DNA from 3 places in the Mumia sp. zg.B21 genome. Region 3 is predicted to be linked to each of the others. Evidence: predicted binding sites of a transcription regulator. Region 3 holds the regulator's gene; each other region holds the start of a gene.
What was found. Region 3 encodes HrcA, which represses chaperone genes, less so after heat shock. Its sites were predicted from a motif close to TTGGCACTCGNNNNNNNCGAGTGCCAA; they were not measured.

Region 1: groL (chaperonin GroEL) is a predicted target of HrcA. The motif match lies at 3,029-3,055, and genes of this name have one in related genera.
Region 2: groES (co-chaperone GroES) is a predicted target of HrcA. The motif match lies at 2,306-2,332, and genes of this name have one in related genera.

Annotation. Positions count from the first base shown of each region.
Region 1 covers NZ_JAHWCJ010000002.1:899,080-905,652, forward strand. Annotated here, with positions in the region: gene thiO (glycine oxidase ThiO) at 1-958, opposite strand, end outside; TPP riboswitch at 967-1,051, opposite strand; gene KV100_RS13185 (EamA family transporter) at 1,074-1,964, opposite strand; gene KV100_RS13190 (LysR family transcriptional regulator) at 2,039-2,956, shown strand; gene groL (chaperonin GroEL) at 3,182-4,813, shown strand; gene KV100_RS13200 (FMN-binding negative transcriptional regulator) at 4,900-5,559, shown strand; gene KV100_RS13205 (metallophosphoesterase) at 5,514-6,386, opposite strand; gene KV100_RS13210 (N-acetylmuramoyl-L-alanine amidase) at 6,389-6,573, opposite strand, start outside.
Region 2 covers NZ_JAHWCJ010000001.1:1,276,353-1,282,925, reverse strand. Annotated here, with positions in the region: gene KV100_RS06270 (Ig-like domain-containing protein) at 1-1,011, shown strand, start outside; gene KV100_RS06265 (class I SAM-dependent methyltransferase) at 1,060-2,259, opposite strand; gene groES (co-chaperone GroES) at 2,501-2,800, shown strand; gene groL (chaperonin GroEL) at 2,908-4,488, shown strand; gene KV100_RS06250 (sigma-70 family RNA polymerase sigma factor) at 4,647-5,240, shown strand; gene KV100_RS06245 (hypothetical protein) at 5,237-6,076, shown strand; gene guaB (IMP dehydrogenase) at 6,212-6,573, shown strand, end outside.
Region 3 covers NZ_JAHWCJ010000004.1:275,988-282,560, reverse strand. Annotated here, with positions in the region: gene ybeY (rRNA maturation RNase YbeY) at 1-125, opposite strand, end outside; gene KV100_RS16585 (PhoH family protein) at 106-1,098, opposite strand; gene dnaJ (molecular chaperone DnaJ) at 1,217-2,362, opposite strand; gene hrcA (heat-inducible transcriptional repressor HrcA) at 2,380-3,399, opposite strand; gene KV100_RS16570 (DUF3097 domain-containing protein) at 3,522-4,376, shown strand; gene KV100_RS16565 (ABC transporter permease) at 4,389-5,441, opposite strand; gene KV100_RS16560 (ABC transporter ATP-binding protein) at 5,438-6,337, opposite strand; gene KV100_RS16555 (GntR family transcriptional regulator) at 6,334-6,573, opposite strand, start outside.

The sequences.
Region 1 (6,573 bases), on a different contig from region 3:
TCGAGGGACGCAAGCCGGCTGCCGCCTCCACGAAGGCGCAGTCACGCAGCTCCGGCACGACCTCGACCGCGTCGTGAAGGAGGTCGTGCACCCCCTCCACGGTGACGGTCGTGTCGTACCCCCGCTCGAGCATGGTCGCGCCGACCACGATCTCGCCGTCGTTGCGCGGGACCAGGTAGACGGGTCGGCCGCGCACCGCGGCGCGCACCGTCCGGGCCAGCATGGGCCGGGGGGCATGCAGCCGCAGGATCTCGCCCTTGACCGGGCGCACGGCGTCGCGCAGCCACTCGGGTGCGCCCTCGGTGGTGCGTAGCCCGACACCGTTGGCGAGGACCACCACGTCGTGGCCGCGCGCGCGCCCGTCCTGCCTGGTGCGGACACGCAGCGTGTCGCCGTCTCGCACCAGGTCGACCGTGTCGTCGACGGCGGTCACGTGCCGACGCGCGCATGCCGCCAGCAGAGCAGCGAGCAGAGTGCGGTTGTGGACGCTGCGGTCACCGGGGATCTCGACGACGGCGCGCAGCGCTGGGTGCAGCGCCGGCTCCCGGGCGCGCACCTCCCGCCGGGTGAGCGGGTGGTACGGGATCGTGTGGGTGTCGAGCAGCGCGGTGACCCGCTCCTGCTCGCGGGCATCGTCCTCGGTGGCGGCGGCGAGCAGCGTGCCCTCCCCACGGACCTCCAACGCTCGCCCGGCATCGCGTTCGAGGGCGGCCGCCATGTCCGGCCACCGTGCGAGCGACGCGACGCCGACCCGCAGCAGCGCCTCCTCGCCGTACCACGCCTCACCTGCGGGGGAGAGCATCCCCGCGGCCGCCCACGAGGCCCCACGGGCGGGCGTGGGGTCGTACGTCGTGACACGGTGACCACGACGTGCGAGCGACCACGCGACGGTGAGCCCGACGACTCCACCACCGACGACGGCGACGTCGCGGCCGGCTGGCCGGTGAGAGCGCGACACTGCTCCTGCCTCCCTTCGCCGGCATGACCCGGATCAGGTTCGACGGTCGGAGCGGCATCGGCTCCCTCTCAGCCCGTGCCCGGGCTCCCGTGGGGACCTCCGCACCGTAGGCGGGCTACGACGGCGTCGTCAAGCGGGCCCGGCGCCCGCGGGTCGAGCCGAGAAGGACGCCGGCGATGACCACCGCGCCGGATGCGAGCTCGAACGGGTCGAGGCGTTCGCTCAGGAGAAGAGCGCTCGCGCTCATCCCCACCACCGGGACGAGCAGTGAGAACGGCGCGACGGTGCTCGACGGATAGCGCGTCATCAGCAGCGTCCACAGTCCCGAGCCCACGACGGTCCCGATGACGACCGTGTAGAGGAGACCCAGCACGGCGGGCACCGCCTCGGGGGTGAAGGCGGTCACGAGCGACTCTCCGACGGCTCCCGGCCCCTCGAAGAGCAGCGAGACCACCAGCATCGGGATCGGGGGGACCACCGACATCCACAGCGTGAGGTGGAGCGGGTTGGAGGGGTGCGCCTGGCGGTTCGCGAGGTTGCCGAACGCCCAGCCGAGCGCGGCCAGCAGCGTGAGCACCACGGGGAGCAGGGCTGCCGTCTGCGACCGGTGCCACGCCACGCCGGCGAGCCCGGCGATCGCGATCACGATGCCGAGAATCTGCCGGCCGCTGAGCCGTTCGCGCAGCAGGACGCCGGCGAGCACCACCGTGAAGGGCGCGGAGGCCTGGAGCACCAACGAGGCGAGTCCTGCGGGCATGCCCGCACGCATGCCTACGTACAGGAAGAAGAACTGTGCGATCCCGAAGCCTGCGCCGTACCCGATCAACCAGCGCAGCCTGACGTCCGGGCGCGGGACGAGAAGCACGGTCGGGACGGCGAGCAGCCCGAAGCGCAGCGCGACGCAGAACATCGGCGGGAAGTGCTCGAGCGAGGCGTGGATGGCGATGAAGTTCAGTCCCCAGGTGATCGCCACCAGTACGGCGAGGAGACGGTCGCGGGTGGTCACGAGAGCCAGCGTGCGCTTGCGCCTGGGTGAAGCACAATCGAATACTCCTACGACTACGATGTAGCGTTGCTTCAATGAAGGATGCTGGCATCGACGTCGACAAGCTCGCGATCGTGCGGGAGCTCGCCGAGCGGGGGAGCATCACGGCGGTCGCTGCGGCGACGTACCGGACGCCGTCGGCGGTCTCGCAGACGATCAAGGCCCTCGAGCGTGACCTCGGGACCGTCCTCGTCGAGCGTGAGGGCCGTGGGGTCAGGCTCACCGAGGCCGGCCGGCTGCTCGCCGAGGGCGCCGTCGAGATCGCCCAGGTCGTCGCGCGCACCCGGGCCCGCCTCGAGGAGTTCCGCGGCGAGGTGGCGGGCGAGGTCGCCGTGACAGCCTTCCCGAGCGGCGCCGAGATGCTGCTGGCTCCGCTCGCGCCGCGGCTCGCGACGCGTGCGCCCGGCGTGACCGTACGGCTGAGCGACCTCGACCTCGCGGAGTACGAGCTCCGAGCGGCCACCGCCGACCACGACGTGGTCGTCGGGCACTCGGTGGTCGCGGTGCCGGACCCTGCGGCGACGGGCCTGCACGTCACGCCGCTCCTTCGTGAGCCGCTGGACGTGGCCGTGCCCCAGGATCACCGCCTCGCCGGCCGCGACCGGGTGCGACCCGAGGACCTCGTCGGAGAGCGCTGGATCGGCGTCCCTGTCGGCCATCCCTTCGACCTGCTGCTCCCCATGCTCGCCGTCGACGGACAGTCCCCTCGTGTCGAGCAACGGTTCCTCGACAACCACGTCACGGCCGCGTTCGTCGCGGCCGGGCAGGGTGTGGCGCTGTTGCCGCGGCTGTGGCGAAGAGCAGCGGAGGCACGCGGCGTCACGCTGCTCCCGCTCGACGGCGTGCGGGCGGGGCGCCACGTGTTCGCGCTCGCAAGGCCCGACCGTGCCGAACGCGCGGCTGTCCGATGCGTCCTCGACGCCCTCCTGGAGATCGCCGACGAGGCGAGATGAGGGTGTCGCCCTCGCTCGCTGCACCGGCCCACTCTTTGCACTCTCCAGGCCCGAGTGCTAGAAAGGAGAGCGTTAGCACTCGGATCATCTGAGTGCCAACGTTCCAAACGGGCCAGGACGATGAGGTCCGAAGGTCGCGGCGAGAAGGGTTTGCCGTGGACGCGGGTCGTCCGTCGCGGGCATCCCCTGGGCCATCCACCTCTACGCGGAGGAATCGCGGGAGATATGCCGAAGACCATTGCATTCAACGAGGAAGCCCGTCGCGGCCTCGAGCGCGGGATGAACATCCTCGCCGACGCCGTGAAGGTGACCCTCGGTCCCAAGGGCCGCAACGTCGTCCTCGAGAAGAAGTGGGGCGCTCCCACCATCACCAACGATGGTGTCAGCATCGCCAAGGAGATCGAGCTCGAGGATCCCTACGAGAAGATCGGCGCCGAGCTCGTCAAGGAGGTCGCCAAGAAGACCGACGACGTCGCCGGCGACGGCACCACCACCGCCACCGTGCTCGCCCAGGCGCTCGTGCGCGAGGGCCTGCGCAACGTCGCGGCCGGCGCCAACCCGATCGCGCTCAAGCGTGGCATCGAGAAGGCCGTCGAGGCCGTCAGCGCCCAGCTGCTCGGGATGGCCAAGGACGTCGAGACCAAGGAGCAGATCGCGTCCACGGCCGCGATCTCCGCTGCTGATCCGTCGGTCGGCGAGATCATCGCCGAGGCGATGGACAAGGTCGGCAAGGAAGGCGTCATCACCGTCGAGGAGAGCAACACCTTCGGGCTCGAGCTCGAGCTCACCGAGGGCATGCGCTTCGACAAGGGCTACATCTCGCAGTACTTCTACACCGATCCCGAGCGCATGGAGGCGGTGCTCGAGGATCCCTACATCCTGATCGCCAACTCCAAGATCAGCGCCGTCAAGGACCTCGTGCCGGTCCTCGAGAAGGTCATCCAGTCGGGCAAGCCGCTGCTGATCATCGCCGAGGACATCGAGGGCGAGGCGCTGGCCACCCTGATCGTCAACAAGGTCAAGGGCACGTTCAAGTCCGTCGCCGTCAAGGCTCCGGGCTTCGGCGACCGCCGCAAGGCCATGCTGACCGACATCGCCATCCTCACCGGTGGCGAGGTCATCAGCGAGGAGCTCGGTCTCAAGCTCGAGAACGCCGACATCTCGCTGCTCGGTACGGCCCGCAAGGTCGTCGTGACCAAGGACGAGACGACCATCGTCGACGGCGGTGGCTCGGAGGACCAGATCACCGGCCGGGTCAACCAGATCCGCGCCGAGATCGAGAACTCCGACTCCGACTACGACCGCGAGAAGCTGCAGGAGCGGCTGGCGAAGCTCGCCGGCGGCGTTGCGGTCATCAAGGTCGGCGCGGCCACGGAGGTCGAGCTCAAGGAGCGCAAGCACCGCATCGAGGACGCCGTTCGCAACGCGAAGGCTGCCGTCGAGGAGGGCATCGTCGCCGGTGGCGGCGTCGCGCTCGTCCAGGCGACCGCCGCGGCGTTCGAGAAGCTCGATCTCGTCGGTGACGAGGCGACCGGTGCGCAGATCGTGCGCTCCGCCTCGACCGCCCCGCTGAAGCAGATCGCGATCAACGCCGGCCTCGAGGGCGGCGTCGTGGCGGAGAAGGTCCAGGGCCTTCCCGCGGGTCACGGCCTCAACGCGGCGACCGGCGAGTACGTCGACCTCATCGCCGAGGGCATCCTCGACCCGGCCAAGGTGACCCGCTCGGCGCTGCAGAACGCAGCCTCGATCGCGGCGCTCTTCCTCACCACCGAGGCCGTCGTCGCCGACAAGCCCGAGAAGAACCCCCCGGCCATGCCGGGTGGCGACATGGGCGACATGGGCGGCATGGGCTTCTGAGCCACCCCGCCTGAGCTCACGCTCGACGCACCACGCGGCGCCCCGTCGGTCTCCGGACCGGCGGGGCGTCGTCGTACGGTGGGCCGGTGTACGTGCCGCGCTTCAACTCCCTCGACGACGCAGCGGCGATCGACGGCCTCATCGCCGCCGTCGGTGCCGGCGACCTCGTCACGGTGGGCGCGGACGGCATGCCGTACGCGACCCGGCTGCCGCTGGTGTGGCTGCGCGAGGAGGGTCGCGTGATCGCGCACGTGGCCCTCGCCAACCCGCACTGGCGCACGATCGGCGACGGATCGCCGGCCCTGGTCGTGGTGAGCGGACCGCAGGCGTACGTCTCGCCGTCGTGGTACGCGACCAAGGCCCAGCACGGCAGGGTCGTCCCGACGTGGAACTACAGCCGCGTCGAGCTGCGCGGCACGGTGCGCGTCCGTCGTGAGACCGAGTGGATCCGCGACGCCGTCACCCGTCTCACCGACCTCCACGAGCGGTCGCGGCCCGATCCCTGGGCGGTGACCGATGCGCCCGCGCCGTTCGTGGACGGCCAGCTGCGCGGCATCGTCGGCGTCGAGGTGGCCGTGACCTCGGTCGAGGGCAAGGCCAAGCTCAGCCAGAACCGCTCGGCAGAGGATCGCGACGGTGTGGTGCACGGCCTGCGCCGCGAAGGCGACGCCGAGGCGCACGCTGTCGCGGGCACGATGGATCAGTCCTCGTCGACGTCGTCCCACGAGACCGCGTCGACGAGGTAGACCTGCTCACCCGCGCGCGGGTCGCGTGCGTGCAGCGTGAGGAACACCGGGGAGAACGGCCCTCCGAGGTCGACAACCGTCGCTCCGGCGCCCAGAACCCCGCGGATCCGGTCTGGTGGGCACGTGCGGTCGTTCCTGGTGACGACACCCGGGGTCGTCCACACCGGCACGCCGTTCATGGTGCCGGAGAGCTGGAGGTGGAAGTGGCCGCACAGGACCGCTCGGACGTCCGTCCCGGCCACAGCGTCGGCGAGCAGGTTCCGGTCGCGGAGACCGTCGTTGCGCATGAACGGCGCCCAGTCGACGTGCAGAGGCGGATGGTGGAGCGCGACGACAGACCCGTACGGCGCGGGGGTCGCGAGCTGGCCACGGAGCCACGCGACCTGACCGCCGTCCAGCTCACCGTGCACCGATCCCGGCACGAGGCTGTCGAGCGTGATCACCCGCAGGCCCCCGACGTCGCTGACCGCGGCGCGCTTGCCCGCCGACCCACCCGCGAGCCTGCCGACGTCGCGTCCGCCGGCGTCGAGGTGCCCGGACCCGAGCGCCCGCGTGAACGCGGCCCGGTCGTCGTGGTTGCCCGTCGTGTAGACGTGCGGTACGCCGCGCTCGGCGGCGTACGCGCCCACCATCTCGCGGACGGCGACACAACCCTCATACGACCCGTCGTCGGCGATGTCGCCGGTGACGAGCACGAGGTCGAGGTCGGGGACGTGACGCGCGTCGTGGAGGATCCGCTCGAGCGCGCTGACGGCGTCGACGCCGTCCTCGTCGGGGCCGGTCCGGCTGACGTGGGTGTCGGAGAGGTGGAGGATCCGGTGCGCCACGGTCACCGCCTGAGATAGCGCGTGGCGGCCGCTGCAAGGGCCGTGGCGTACCGGCGCTGGCCTGCCGCGGAGCGCATCGCCCGGGCGTCGCGAGGGTTGCGCATGTTGCCGAGCTCCACCATCGCGGTCGGGATGCGGCTGAGGTTGAGCGTGCCGAGGTCGGCCCGCTTGACCAGCCCGCGCCCGC
Region 2 (6,573 bases), on a different contig from region 3:
TTCACGGTGGACGACGGCAACGGCGGCACCGACACCGCGACGATCACCGTGTCCGTCACTGCCGACCCGCCGACGAACGTCCCGCCGACCGCGGGCAACGTGACGGCGGAGACCAGGGAGGGCTCGGCGGTCGACATCACGCTCGAGGGCGCTGATGCCGACGAGGGCGACACCCTGACCTACACCTACGGGACGCCGGCCAACGGCACCGTGACCGGTGAGGGCGCCGACGTCACCTACACGCCCAACGAGGGCTTCTTCGGCACCGACACCTTCACCTACACCGTGGACGACGGCAACGGCGGCACCGCGACCGGAACGGTCACCGTGACGGTCACCGAGGTCATCGACCCGCCGGACAACACGCCGCCCACCGCGGGCGACGTGACGGCGGAGACCAACCAGGACGAGGCGGTCGACATCACGCTCGAGGGCGCTGATGCCGACGAGGGCGACACCCTGACCTACACCTACGGGACGCCGGCCAACGGCACCGTGACGGGTACGGGCGCCGACGTCACCTACACCCCGAACGCCGGCTTCTTCGGCACCGACACCTTCACCTACACCGTCTCCGACGGCGAGGAGGAGGCCACCGGCACGGTCACCGTGACGGTCAACGAGGTCGTCATCCCGCCGAACACGCCGCCTACCGCGGGCAACGTGACGGCGACGACCAACCAGGACAGGGCCGTCAACATCGCGCTGCGCGGTGCGGACGCCGACGGCGACACCCTGACCTACACCTACGGCACGCCGGCCAACGGCACTGTGACGGGTACGGGCGCCAACGTCACCTACACCCCGAGGGCCGGGTTCTCCGGCACCGACACCTTCACCTACACCGTCTCCGACGGCCAGGCGGAGGCGACCGGCACCGTCACCGTGACCGTCACCAAGGTCACGCAGCCGCCGGCCGACAAGTGCGGTCCGATGCCCAACCCGCTGCGCGAGCCCATCAAGTGGCTCAAGTGGCTCGCCTGCAAGATCCTGGGTCACCTGGGTCGCTGAGCAGGAGCCGCTGAGCGGCACTGAAGCACGAACGCCGGTGGCGGGACCTCAGGGTCCCGCCACCGGTGCGTCTGTGCGGAGGACCGGCTCGACGAGGTAGGCCCGGCCCTCTCCCGCCACGCGGGTGAGGACGACGGTGGCGGTCTCCGAGCCGGCCAGCCGCAACCGTCTGACCAGCACCTCAGGGACCACCGAGACGCCCCGCTTCTTGACGGTCAGCGTGCCGACGTCGCGCTCGCGCAACGCCGCCCGCAGCTGCTTCTCCCGGTACGGGAGCTCCTCCAGGACACGGAAGGCCCGGGCGTACGGCGTCGCCACGTGCGTGGCGCTCGAGACGTAGGCGATGTGCGGATCCACGAGCCAGCCGTCGGTGAGGACAGCGACCGCGGTCACGAGACCTGCGCGGATCACCGCGTCGTCGGGCTCGTAGAGCCAGTCACCCGGGGCGGCGACGTGGACCTCGGTGGGCGCGTCCGCGTCGGTCAGCGTGGCCGTGGCGTGGGTCCCGATGACGGTGGCCCGCCGCGTCGCCCCGGCGTACGCGGGTCCCCAGAGGCAGGCTTCGACGAGGTCCCCACGGTCGCTGACCCACTCCGCCTCGACACCGTCGGGAACCAGATCGTGGGCGATGCCCGGGAGCACCTTGGCCAGGCCGCGATCGGCGAGCACCCCCACCACGAACGACCACGGAGGGCTGAACGCGTCGAGGTCGAACGTCCGACCGCGCCCGTCCCGCCGTGCCGGATCGACGAACGCCGCGTCGTACGGGGTCAGGTCGACCGCCGTCAGGTCCGCGACGCCGACGGTGCCGTCGAGCCGCAGGGCAGCGAGGTTCGCCCGCGCCATCGCGGCCCGGAGCGGATCGCGCTCCACGCCGTGGACCGACAGTCCCGCGCGGGCGAACGCCGCGAGGTCGGCGCCGATCCCGCACCCCAGGTCGACCAGCGTGCGGGCGCCGGTGGCGCTCAGCCGCTCGGCGCGATGAGCGGCGACCCGCAGGCGCGTCGCCTGCTCGAGCGCGTCCGGGGTGAAGTACATGTTCGCGGCGTCGGCGCCGAGCTTGGTGGCCGCCCGGCGCCGCAGCGCCACTTGACTCGTCGCCGCCGCGACCAGCTCGGGGGAGTGGCCCTGCCGGCGCAGCCGGGTGACCAGCGTCAGCTCGTCGACGCTCCCGTACGTGGCCTCGGCCTCGCGGAGGACCTGCTGTCCCTCGGCGTCGAGGAGTCGTTCGAACGTCTCGACCTCCATGGGGGCAAGTCTCGCAGCACGGGCCCGGAGGCCGGGCTCACGGGCGCTGGCACTCTGCTTGACCGAGTGCTAACCCGGCTCTAGGTTGGATTTAGCACTCTCGTATCCTGGGTGCTAACGGTGCACCGCGTACGGCTCCCGCGACGGCGTGCGTGCGAGCACCTCGAAGGACCCACAGTCCCAGTCCCGTCGTACGGGCGAACGCCCGCTCACGGGGTAACACGAAAGGGGAGGTCGACAAGTGTCGGTCACCATCAAGCCGCTCGAGGACCGTATCGTCGTCAAGATTCTCGAGGCGGAGCAGACCACCGCCTCGGGCCTGGTCATCCCGGACACCGCCAAGGAGAAGCCCACCGAGGGCTCCGTCCTGGCCGTGGGCCCGGGCCGCTTCAACGAGGACGGCGACGAGCGCATCCCCGTCGACGTCAAGGTCGGCGACGTCGTCGTCTTCAGCAAGTACGGCGGCACCGAGGTGAAGTACGACGGCGAGGAGTTCCTCATCCTGTCGGCGCGCGACGTCCTCGCGGTCATCGAGAAGTAGCGACGTGCTCGCCCCGGCGGTCCGAGACCGCTGGGGCGAAAGCACTCGTCCGCAGCACATGGGCCCGCGGTGTCTCGACGGGTCCGACACCACAGAGAAGGATCCCCATGCCCAAGATTCTTGAGTTCGACGAGACTGCTCGTCGGTCACTCGAGCGTGGCGTCGACATTCTGGCCGACACCGTGAAGGTGACGCTCGGCCCCAAGGGTCGCTACGTCGTCCTCGACTCCAAGTGGGGTGCGCCGACGATCACGAACGACGGCGTGACCGTCGCCCGTGAGATCGAGCTCGACGACCCGTTCGAGAACCTCGGCGCCCAGCTCGCCAAGGAAGTTGCCACCAAGACCAACGACATCGCCGGTGACGGCACCACCACGGCGACCGTGCTCGCTCAGGCGATGGTCCACGAGGGCCTGCGCGCCGTGGCGGCGGGCACCAACCCGATCGCCCTCAAGCGCGGCATCGACAAGGCCGTCGCCGCTGTCTCAGAGCGGCTCCTCGAGCTGGCCCGTGACGTCGACGACAAGCAGGACATGTCGCACGTCGCCAACATCTCGGCGCGTGACGCCCACATCGGTGGCCTGATCGCCGACGCCTTCGACAAGGTCGGCAAGGACGGTGTCATCACCGTCGAGGAGTCCAACACGATGGGCACCGGCCTCGAGTTCACCGAGGGCATGCAGTTCGACAAGGGCTACCTCTCGCCCTACATGGTGACCGACACCGAGCGGATGGAGGCCGTCCTCGACGAGCCGTACATCCTCGTGAACCAGGGCAAGATCTCGTCCGTCGCCGACCTCCTCCCGCTGCTGGAGAAGGTCGTCCAGGCGGGCAAGTCGCTCCTGATCATCGCCGAGGACGTCGACGGCGAGGCGCTCTCGACGCTGGTCGTCAACAAGATCCGCGGCACGTTCACCTCGGTCGCCGTCAAGGCGCCGGCGTTCGGTGACCGCCGCAAGGCGATGCTGCAGGACATCGCGGTCCTCACCGGCGCCCAGGTCGTCACCCCCGACCTCGGCCTGAAGCTCGACCAGATCGGGCTCGACGACCTCGGCACGGCGCGTCGCGTCGTCGTCACCAAGGACGACACCACGATCATCGACGGTGCCGGCAAGGACGACGAGGTCTCCGCCCGCGTCAACCAGATCAAGGCCGAGATCGACTCGACCGACTCCGACTGGGACCGCGAGAAGCTCCAGGAGCGCCTCGCGAAGCTCGCCGGCGGCGTCTGCGTCATCCAGGTGGGTGCCGCGACCGAGGTCGAGCTCAAGGAGAAGAAGCACCGCATCGAGGACGCCGTCTCGGCGACCCGTGCGGCGATCGAGGAGGGCATCGTCGCCGGTGGCGGCTCCGCTCTCGTGACCGCCGTGTCGGTGCTCGAGGACGACCTCGGGCTCACCGGTGACGAGGCCGTCGGTGTCGCGATCGTCCGCAAGTCGGCCGTCGAGCCGCTGCGCTGGATCGCCGAGAACGGTGGCGAGAACGGCTACGTCGTGGTCGCCAAGGTCCGCGAGAGCGGCCAGGGCTACAACGCCGCGACCGGCGAGTACGGCGACCTGGTCGCCCAGGGCGTCCTCGACCCGGTTAAGGTCACGCGCTCCGCGCTGGCCAACGCGGGCTCCATCGCCGCCATGCTGCTCACCACCGAGACGCTGGTGGTCGAGAAGCCGGCCGACGACGAGAGCTGATCCGAGCGCACTCCCACGACGAAGGCCCGTCCCGTGAGGGGCGGGCCTTCGTCGTTGTGCATCCGGTCTGGCGTGTCGCCCGGCGACGTGGGACGGTGGGCGTGGCACCACCGGTGCTGACCCGTCCTGATGCTCCTGAGCCCCCGAAGGATCCCCGGATGCTTCCCCGCCCACCCTCCGGTGAGCCAGACCTCGCCGAGCTGGCGCTGCGAGCCCTCGATGATGCCGACGTCATGGATGCCCTCATGCGCGACGTGCGCACCGTGTCGCACCGCTACTGCCGTGCCCGCCTCGGCGGATACCGCGACGGTGCGCAGCTGGCCGAGGACGTCGCCCAGGAGATCTGCATCGCCGTCTTCCAGGCACTCCCCACCTTCGAGCACCAGGGTCTTCCCTTCGAGGCGTTCGTGTACGCCATCGGCAGCCGCAAGGTGGCCGACGCCCAGCGCAGCGCCTACCGCTCGCGCCAGGTTCTCGTCGAGGTCGTCCCGGACTCGGGCGTCGCCTCGGCCGAGAGCGAGGTGCTCGGACGCCTCGAGTCCCAAGATGTCCTCGACCTGCTCGACTGCCTTCCGGGCCGACTGCACGAGGTGCTCGTCCTCCGGGTCGCGATGGGACTGACCGCCAACGAGGTGGGCACCGCGATGGGGATGACGCCCGGCGCCGTACGGATCGCGCAGCACCGTGCCCTTCAGCGGCTGCGCGACCTCCACCGCAACCGCCAGGTGACGCGCGGGGAGGTCTCGGCGTGACCGGCGTCGATCCGGTCGCGCACGACGACCGTCTCCTCGACGACCTGATCGCCGGTCGGGCCACGGGCGACCCCCTCCTCGACGGACTGGCCGCTTGGCGCACCGACGTCATGGCCGCGCTCCCCGGCGCCGGGGACCCCGCCGCTGACCGGCTGACCGCCGTGTCGAGGGCGCCGGGCCGGGCCGGCTGGCGGGTGGGGCCTGTGGGTGCCCGTCGCGTGCGCCCGGTCGACCGCCGCCGCGCCCACCGCGGTCGCGCGACTCGACCCGCGCCGGGCGTCCGCCGCGCCACCGAGCTTGGTGTGGGCGTCGTCGTCCTGCTCGCCATGGGCGTCAGCCAGGCGGTCGCCGGCAGCCCCGTTGCGCCGCTCACCTACGTCGTCGGACGCGCGGTCGGGCTGGGTGAGGAGGTCGCGACACCGCGGACGGCCAAGAGGCATGAGCGCCCCAACCTGTCGGCGCCGGCGGTCACAGGTTCAGAAGTGCACACCGGGCGTTCCGGCGCCGAGGCGCTCTCGTCTGCTCACAAGGGCGAGGCATCTCACCCCGTTCCCTCGCGGGACGGACGGAGCCGTGCGGACTCGCCCCGGGCCGAGCAGCCGGCGACTCCTGCGCCGTCGCCCGTCCCAGGGGTGGTGACGACCGCGCCCGCTCCCGCCGACGACGGGACCCGTGATCGGGACTGGGACCGTGACCGTGACGGCGCCTGGGACCGTGATCGCGGCGGCGCCTGGGACGGTGATCGTGACGGGGACCGCGACCGGGACCGTGATCGTTCGGGCGACCAGTGGGCCGACAGGTCGTCGTCGTGGCGCCCGTCGTACGTCGTGCGCTGACGCTCCTCGACGGTCCTCGCCGGACGTGACGGCCGCCGCACGCGGCCGCGGAAGCAGCTGCGCCCATCCGTCGTTGGATGTGTCGACAGGGGTCCTCGTAGGATGGGGACGTCGGATGCTCGAGGAAAGGACGTCATGGATCTCAACGCCGCGGGTGTGCCGGAGAAGTTCGCACCGCTGGGCCTCACCTACGACGACGTCCTGCTGCTCCCTGGCGAGACCGACGTCGTCCCGAGCGAGGTCGACACCACGGCGCGGTTGACCCGAGACATCTCTCTCCGCATCCCCTTGATCTCCGCGGCGATGGACACCGTGACCGAGGCGCGCATGGCCATCGCGATGGCGCGCGAGGGTGGCATCGGCATCCTGCACCGCAACCTGTCCGTGGAGGACCAGGCCTACCAGGTCGACCTCGTCAAGCGCACGCAGACCGGCGTCATCCCCAACCCGATCACCATCACCGAGAAGGCGACGCTGGAGGAGCTCGACGAGATCTG
Region 3 (6,573 bases):
TCCGTCGCGGGCGCCAGTCGCATCTGCTCCATCACGAACCGCGACAGGCGGGTCAGGCGCTCGATGTCGACGGGGGCCCCGTCGGCATCACGAAAGCTCGACTCGTCAAGAATGTCGACGTTCACGACTCTCGCCCTCACCCTCGTACTCGTCGTAGGCGGCGACGATACGGCCGACCAGCTTGTGACGAACCACGTCGGCCGAGGTCAGCACCGGGAACGAGATGTCCTTGACGCCGTCCAGGATCTCGCGGACGATCCTCAGCCCGCTGCGCTGGCCGTTGGGGAGATCGATCTGGGTCACGTCGCCGGTCACGACCATCTTGGAACCGAATCCCAGGCGCGTGAGGAACATCTTCATCTGCTCCGGCGAGGTGTTCTGTGCCTCGTCGAGGATGATGAAGGCGTCGTTGAGGGTCCGCCCGCGCATGTACGCCAGCGGTGCGACCTCGATCGTCCCGGCCGCGAGCAGCTTGGGGATCGTCTCGGGATCCAGCATGTCGTGGAGGGCGTCGTACAGCGGCCGGAGGTAGGGATCGATCTTCTCGCTCAGCGTGCCCGGCAGGAAGCCGAGGTTCTCGCCGGCCTCGACGGCAGGACGCGTGAGGATGATCCGGTTGACCTCCTTCGCCTGCAGGGCCTGGACGGCCTTGGCCATGGCGAGATAGGTCTTGCCCGTACCCGCCGGACCGATCCCGAAGACGATCGTCTGTCGGTCGATCGCGTCCACGTAGCGCTTCTGGTTGAGCGTCTTGGGGCGGATCGTACGGCCGCGGTTGGAGAGGATATTGAGGCTCAGCACGTCGGCGGGGCGCTCCTCGGTCTCAGCCCGGAGGATCGCGATGCTCCGCTCGATCGTCTCGGGCGTCAGGCCCTGACCGGTTCGGATCATGGTCACGAGCTCCTCGAGGAGACGCTCGACCATCGCCGACTCCGCGGCCGTCGCGCGGATGGAGACCTGGTTGCCGCGGACGTGGATGTCAGCGTCGAAGCTGGCCTCGATCAGGCGCAGGAACTCGTCGGTGGGGCCCAGCAGCGACACCATGGGGATGCTCGCCGGGATCGTGACCATGTGCTGCAAGGGTTCAGGCGTAGTCATCGGCGCTCCCGCGGGAGCAGTTCTCCTTCTGTGAGTTCGGACTCGTCCATCGTAGGCGGCATCGGCGGTCGCACGAAAGCACGATCTCGACCGCCGGGTGCCGCCTCGGTGGCTCCGATCAGCGGAAGGCGTCCCGGATGCGGTCGAACACCCGCCGGTGCGGTGCGGCGAACTCGCCCTCGACCAGCTCCTCGCCCCGCTCGGTGGCGAGGAGGCCGAGCAGCTCGCGCTGCCGGTCGTCGAGCTTGGTGGGTGTCTCGACGACCACGCGGACCTTGAGGTCACCGCGTCCGACCCCGCGCAGGTGCGGGACGCCGCGACCGCGGATCGTGACCGTCTCGCCGGACTGGGTGCCGGGGACGATGTCGAAGCCGATCGTGGCCTCCTCGGCCGGGACACCGGTGTCGGCCTCGAGCGTCGGCAGGTCGATCTGAGTGCCGAGCGCCGCAGCGGTCATGGGGACCCGGACGTCGCAGTAGAGGTCGTCGTCGGAGCGGGTGAAGACGTCGTGCGGCTCCACCTCGACCTCGACGTACAGGTCGGCGGCGGGACCGCCGCCGGGGCCGACCTCACCCTCGCCAGTCAGCTGGATCCGGGTGCCGCTGTCCACGCCGGCGGGCACCTTGATGGTCAGCGTGCGTCGGGCGCGGACCCGGCCGTCACCGGAGCACTCCTCGCACGGGTTCGCGATCACGGTGCCGTAACCCTGGCAGGTCGGGCAGGGGCGGGCCGTACGGATGTCTCCGAGGAACGACCGCTGCACGTGCTGCACCTCGCCGTGCCCGCGGCACGTCTGGCAGGTGATCGGCTCCGCGCCGTCCGCCGAACCGTTGCCGTGACAGGTCGAGCAGACCACGGCGGTGTCGACCTTGAGCTCGCGCGTGGTCCCGAAGGCCGCCTCGGCCAGCTGGACGCCGATGCGGATCAAGGCGTCGTTGCCGCGCCGGGCACGACCACGTGGGCCGCGCTGGGTCTGCTGCCCGAAGAACGCGTCCATGATGTCGTTGAACGAGAAGCCGGCGCCGAAGCCGCCGCTGGCACCCGCACCGGCGAGGGGATCGCCTCCGCGGTCGTAGAACGACCGCTTGTCCACGTCGGAGAGCACCTCGTAGGCGACGGTGACGGTCTTGAACCGCTCCTGCGCCTCAGGGTCTGGATTCACGTCCGGGTGCAGGCTGCGCGCCAGCCTCCGGTACGCCTTCTTGATCTCCTCCGGAGTCGCGTCGCGACTCACACCGAGGGTCTCGTAGTAGTTCTGGCTCATGCGTCGTTGTCTGTCTCTCAGTCGCTGAGGGTCTGGCCGACATAGCGTGCGACGGCGCGTACCGCCGCCATGGTGCCGGGGTAGTCCATCCTGGTGGGCCCGACGACGCCGAGGGTGGCGAGCGGCTCGTCGTCGGTGCCGTACGCGGTGGCCACGAGGGAGGTCGCCGAGAGCTCCTCGTACGGAACCTCCGTGCCGATGCGGACGGTGAGCGTGGTCGGAGAGGTGGCCTCGCCGAGGAGCTTGAGCAGCACCACGTGCTCCTCGAGCGCCTCGAGGACCGGCTTGATCGAGGTGTCGAAGTCGGTGCCGAACCGGGCGAGGTTGGCGGCCCCGCCCACGGCAACGCGTTCGTCGGCCCGCTCGTCGGAGAACGCCCGGGTGAGCGTCGCGACGACAGCGGTGGCGATGGGCTGTTCCTCGGGACGGAAGGTCGTGATGAGGTCGGCCACCGATGCCGAGGCGTCCGGCAGCCGCTGCCCGACCGCGGCGCCGATCATCCGCGCTCGCAAGTCCGCGAGGAGCATCTCGGACGGCTCTTCGGGGAGCTCCACGATGCGCTGGTCGACACGTCCGGAGCTGGTGATCAGCACCAGCAGGATGCGGCCGCGCTCCATCGGGACCAGCTCGACGTGACGGACGGTCGAGCGGGTCAGGGAGGGGTACTGCACGAGCGCGACCTGGTGGGTCAGCTGAGAGAGCAGCCGGACACTGCGCTGGACGACGTCGTCGACGTCGACCGCGCCGTCGAGGAACGACTCGATCGCACGGCGTTCGGGAGGACTCAGCCGCCGGACGGAGGCAAGCCGGTCGACGAAGAGGCGGTAGCCCTTGTCGGTCGGGATCCGGCCCGCGCTGGTGTGCGGCTGGGCGATGAACCCGTGCTCCTCGAGGATCGCCATGTCGTTGCGGACCGTCGCCGGCGACACACCCAGCTGATGGCGGTCGACGAGCGCCCGCGAGCCCACCGGCTCCTGGGTCGCCACGTAGTCCTCCACGATGGCGCGCAGGACCGCGAGCTTGCGTTCATCGAGCACGACGTCAGCCACGGTCCCTCCTCGTGTCGATGATCTTTGGCACTCCGGTGCCCTGAGTGCCAGTCTAGCCAGCCTCACCAGTCGCGTGTGGCTGCGAGGTGCCGCACGTTCTTTCGGCTAGTTTGCTCCTCGTGGCTCACGACCGATACGGATCCGATGTCCTGGCCGGCGACTGGCGCGTCCCCAAGCGAGGGCGGTCCACCGAGGTGGAGGCGGAGGTGGGGATGGTGCTCGAGGAGGTCCAGACCGACTTCTGCGGCGCCGTGACGCGCACCGACCGAGATCTCGACACCGTCGAGCTGGAGGACCGTCGCGGGAGGCGGCGTACCTTCCCCCTCGGGCCGGGCTTCCTCCTCGAGGGCAAGCCGGTCGTGCTCAAGGCGCCGGTACGACGCGCCGCGCCCGCACGCGCGACGCACACCGCGTCCGGCTCGGTCGCCGTCCACGACACGAAGGCACGGGTCGCACGCGCGAGCCGCATCTACGTCGAGGGACGTCATGACGCGGAGCTGGTCGAGAAGGTGTGGGGTGACGACCTGCGGATCGAGGGGGTGGCGGTCGAGTACCTCGAGGGGGTCGACGACCTCCCGTCGGTCGTCGACCGCTTCAAGCCCGGTCCGGGACGCCGCCTGGGCGTGCTCGTGGACCATCTCGTCCCGGGGTCGAAGGAGTCGCGCATCGCCGCCTCGGTGCTGCGCGGACCGTACAAGGAGCACGTGCTCGTCGTCGGGCACCCGTACGTCGACGTCTGGCAGGGCGTGAAGCCCGAGCGCCTCGGGCTGGAGAAGTGGCCGGTGATCCCACGCTCGATGTCGTGGAAGCACGGCATCTGCCAGTCGCTCGGGTGGCCCCACCGGAACCAGGCCGACATCGCGCACGCCTGGAAGCGCATCCTCGGGTCCGTCCGCTCCTACGCCGACCTCGAGCCGGCGCTGCTCGGGCGGGTCGAGGAGCTCATCGACTTCGTCACGACCTGACCGCGCCCGCCCTTACGGTGCGTCGCCGCGGATCCGCCAGAAACACAGCCCGCCGAGGCCGAGCGCGAGTACGAGGAGCAGCGCCGTCTCGCGCCACTGCAGAGTCCAGAAGGCGCTGGACGGGTGCCACGTGACCTGCTGCCGATAGCCCTCGTCCGCCAACCGGTCGAAGCACGCCGCCCGCGCACCCGCCTGCGCGCTCTCCCCCGGTGGCGGCCCGCCGCAGTCGGCCACCCACGCCGGCAACGACCGCATGCGCTCGCCGTCGGCATCGAGCGTGACGTTCGACAGCTCCCACGTGCCGGTGCGGCCCGTCTCGACACGGATCTCGGAGACGTTCTCGATCGGGTCTCCTGGACCTGAGGCTCCTTCGACCATCAGACCGACGAGGTTCTCCTGCGTGATCGAGCTCGTGGCCTTCTCGGGTTCGACGAGCTGGGCCCGCACGACGACCCCGACGAACAGCTGGGCGCCAAGGACGAGGACGAGCGTCACTGCCATCGCCGCGACGGTCCGTCGCACCACGAGCCCAGCCAGCACGCCGATCGCGAGCGCCAGCACGGCGTACCCGATCGGGACGAGGCCCCGGGCTCCGAAGACTGCGGGCTCGATGCGCGAGACCATGAACGGCCCCGTCCCCTCGCCGGTCGCGATCGCGCGCTCGATCGGTCCGGCCCACCAGGTCACACCCCACGACAGCAGCCCAGCGACCGACACCGTGACGAGGGCGGCGCCGAGGAGCTTGACGGCGAGCCACCGTGTGCGCGTGACCGACTGGCTCCACGCGAGGCGGTGCGTCCGCGCCTCCAGCTCGCGCGCGACCATCGGCGCCCCCCAGAACGCCCCGACGACGAGCGGGAAGACGTACGCCGCCGCGATGCCGACGTAGTAGAGCGTGACGTTGAACGCGTCGGCGCTCAGTCCTGTCAGGAACGAGCGTGCGCCGTCCTCTGCCGCGTCGACGATCCCGGGCCCGGTGATGGCCAGTGCCACGAGCAGCAGAGCGACGGCACCCGCGACCGGAATCGCCTGGACACGCAGCTGGCGCCATGTCAGCCAGATCATCGGATCACCTCGACGGTCGGGCGCGGGCGCTCGTACGAGGCGTCGCCGCGCAGGTAGGCGAGCACCAGATCCTCGAGCCCGAGAGGGGTCACGTCCCAGGAGGGATCGACCGCGGGTCCGCCGGTGCGGACGACGAACGTGCTCTGGCGGTCGGTATGGCTCGCCGTCACGACGTGGTGGCCGGCTGGGCCTGCGTCGGAGGGACGCCGCGCGCCGGTCATGCGGCGGTGCGAGGCCAGCAGATCGTCGAGGTCGCCCGCGACCCGGACCTCGGAGTCCACCAGCACGACGAGGTAGTCACAGGCGCGCTCGAGGTCCGAGACGAGGTGCGAGGACAGGACGACCGTGAGGTCCTGCTCGGCGACCGCCTCCATCAGGTCCTGCATGAACTCGCGTCGGGCGAGCGGGTCGAGGGCCGCGACGGGCTCGTCGAGGATCAGCAGCTCCGGCCGCTTGCCGATCGCCACCGTGAGCGCGATCTGGGCGCGCTGGCCTCCCGAGAGGCTGCCGGTGCGGCGCCGCAGGTCGATGCCGAGCCGGTCGATCCGGTCCCGGACGAGCACGTCGTCCCATCGCGGGTTGAGGTGCGAGCCAATCCGGAGGTGGTCGGCGACACTCATCCCCCGATAGGTCGGCGCATCCTGACTCACGTAGCCGACGCGCGCCTGGTGCTCAGCGCCGGACGACGGCCCCTCGCCCAGCACCTCGATGCGACCGACGGTGGGCACGAGCATCCCGGCCGCGAGGCCGAGCAGCGTGCTCTTGCCGGCGCCGTTCGGCCCGACGAGACCCACCACGCGGCCGGCCGGGAGCTCCAACGTGCAGTCCTTCAGGGCCCAGTGGCGACTTCGGCCGTATCTCTTGCCGAGCTCATGCGTTCTCAGTGCTGTGGTCATGCGATGTCCTCCTCGGAGGCGGCCCGAAAGGTGGTCATGAACAACGCCTCGATGCTCTCGTCGTCGAGGCCGGCGCGGCGGGCCTTGGACAGCCACCGCTGGAGGTCGGTACGCAGCGGGCCGTGCGCCGCCAGCGTGTTGTCGGTGAGGGTCCGCGTGACGAACGTGCCGACACCCGGACGCGGAGCAACGAGGCCGTCGCGCTCGAGGTCGCGGTAGGCCTTCAGGACGGTGTT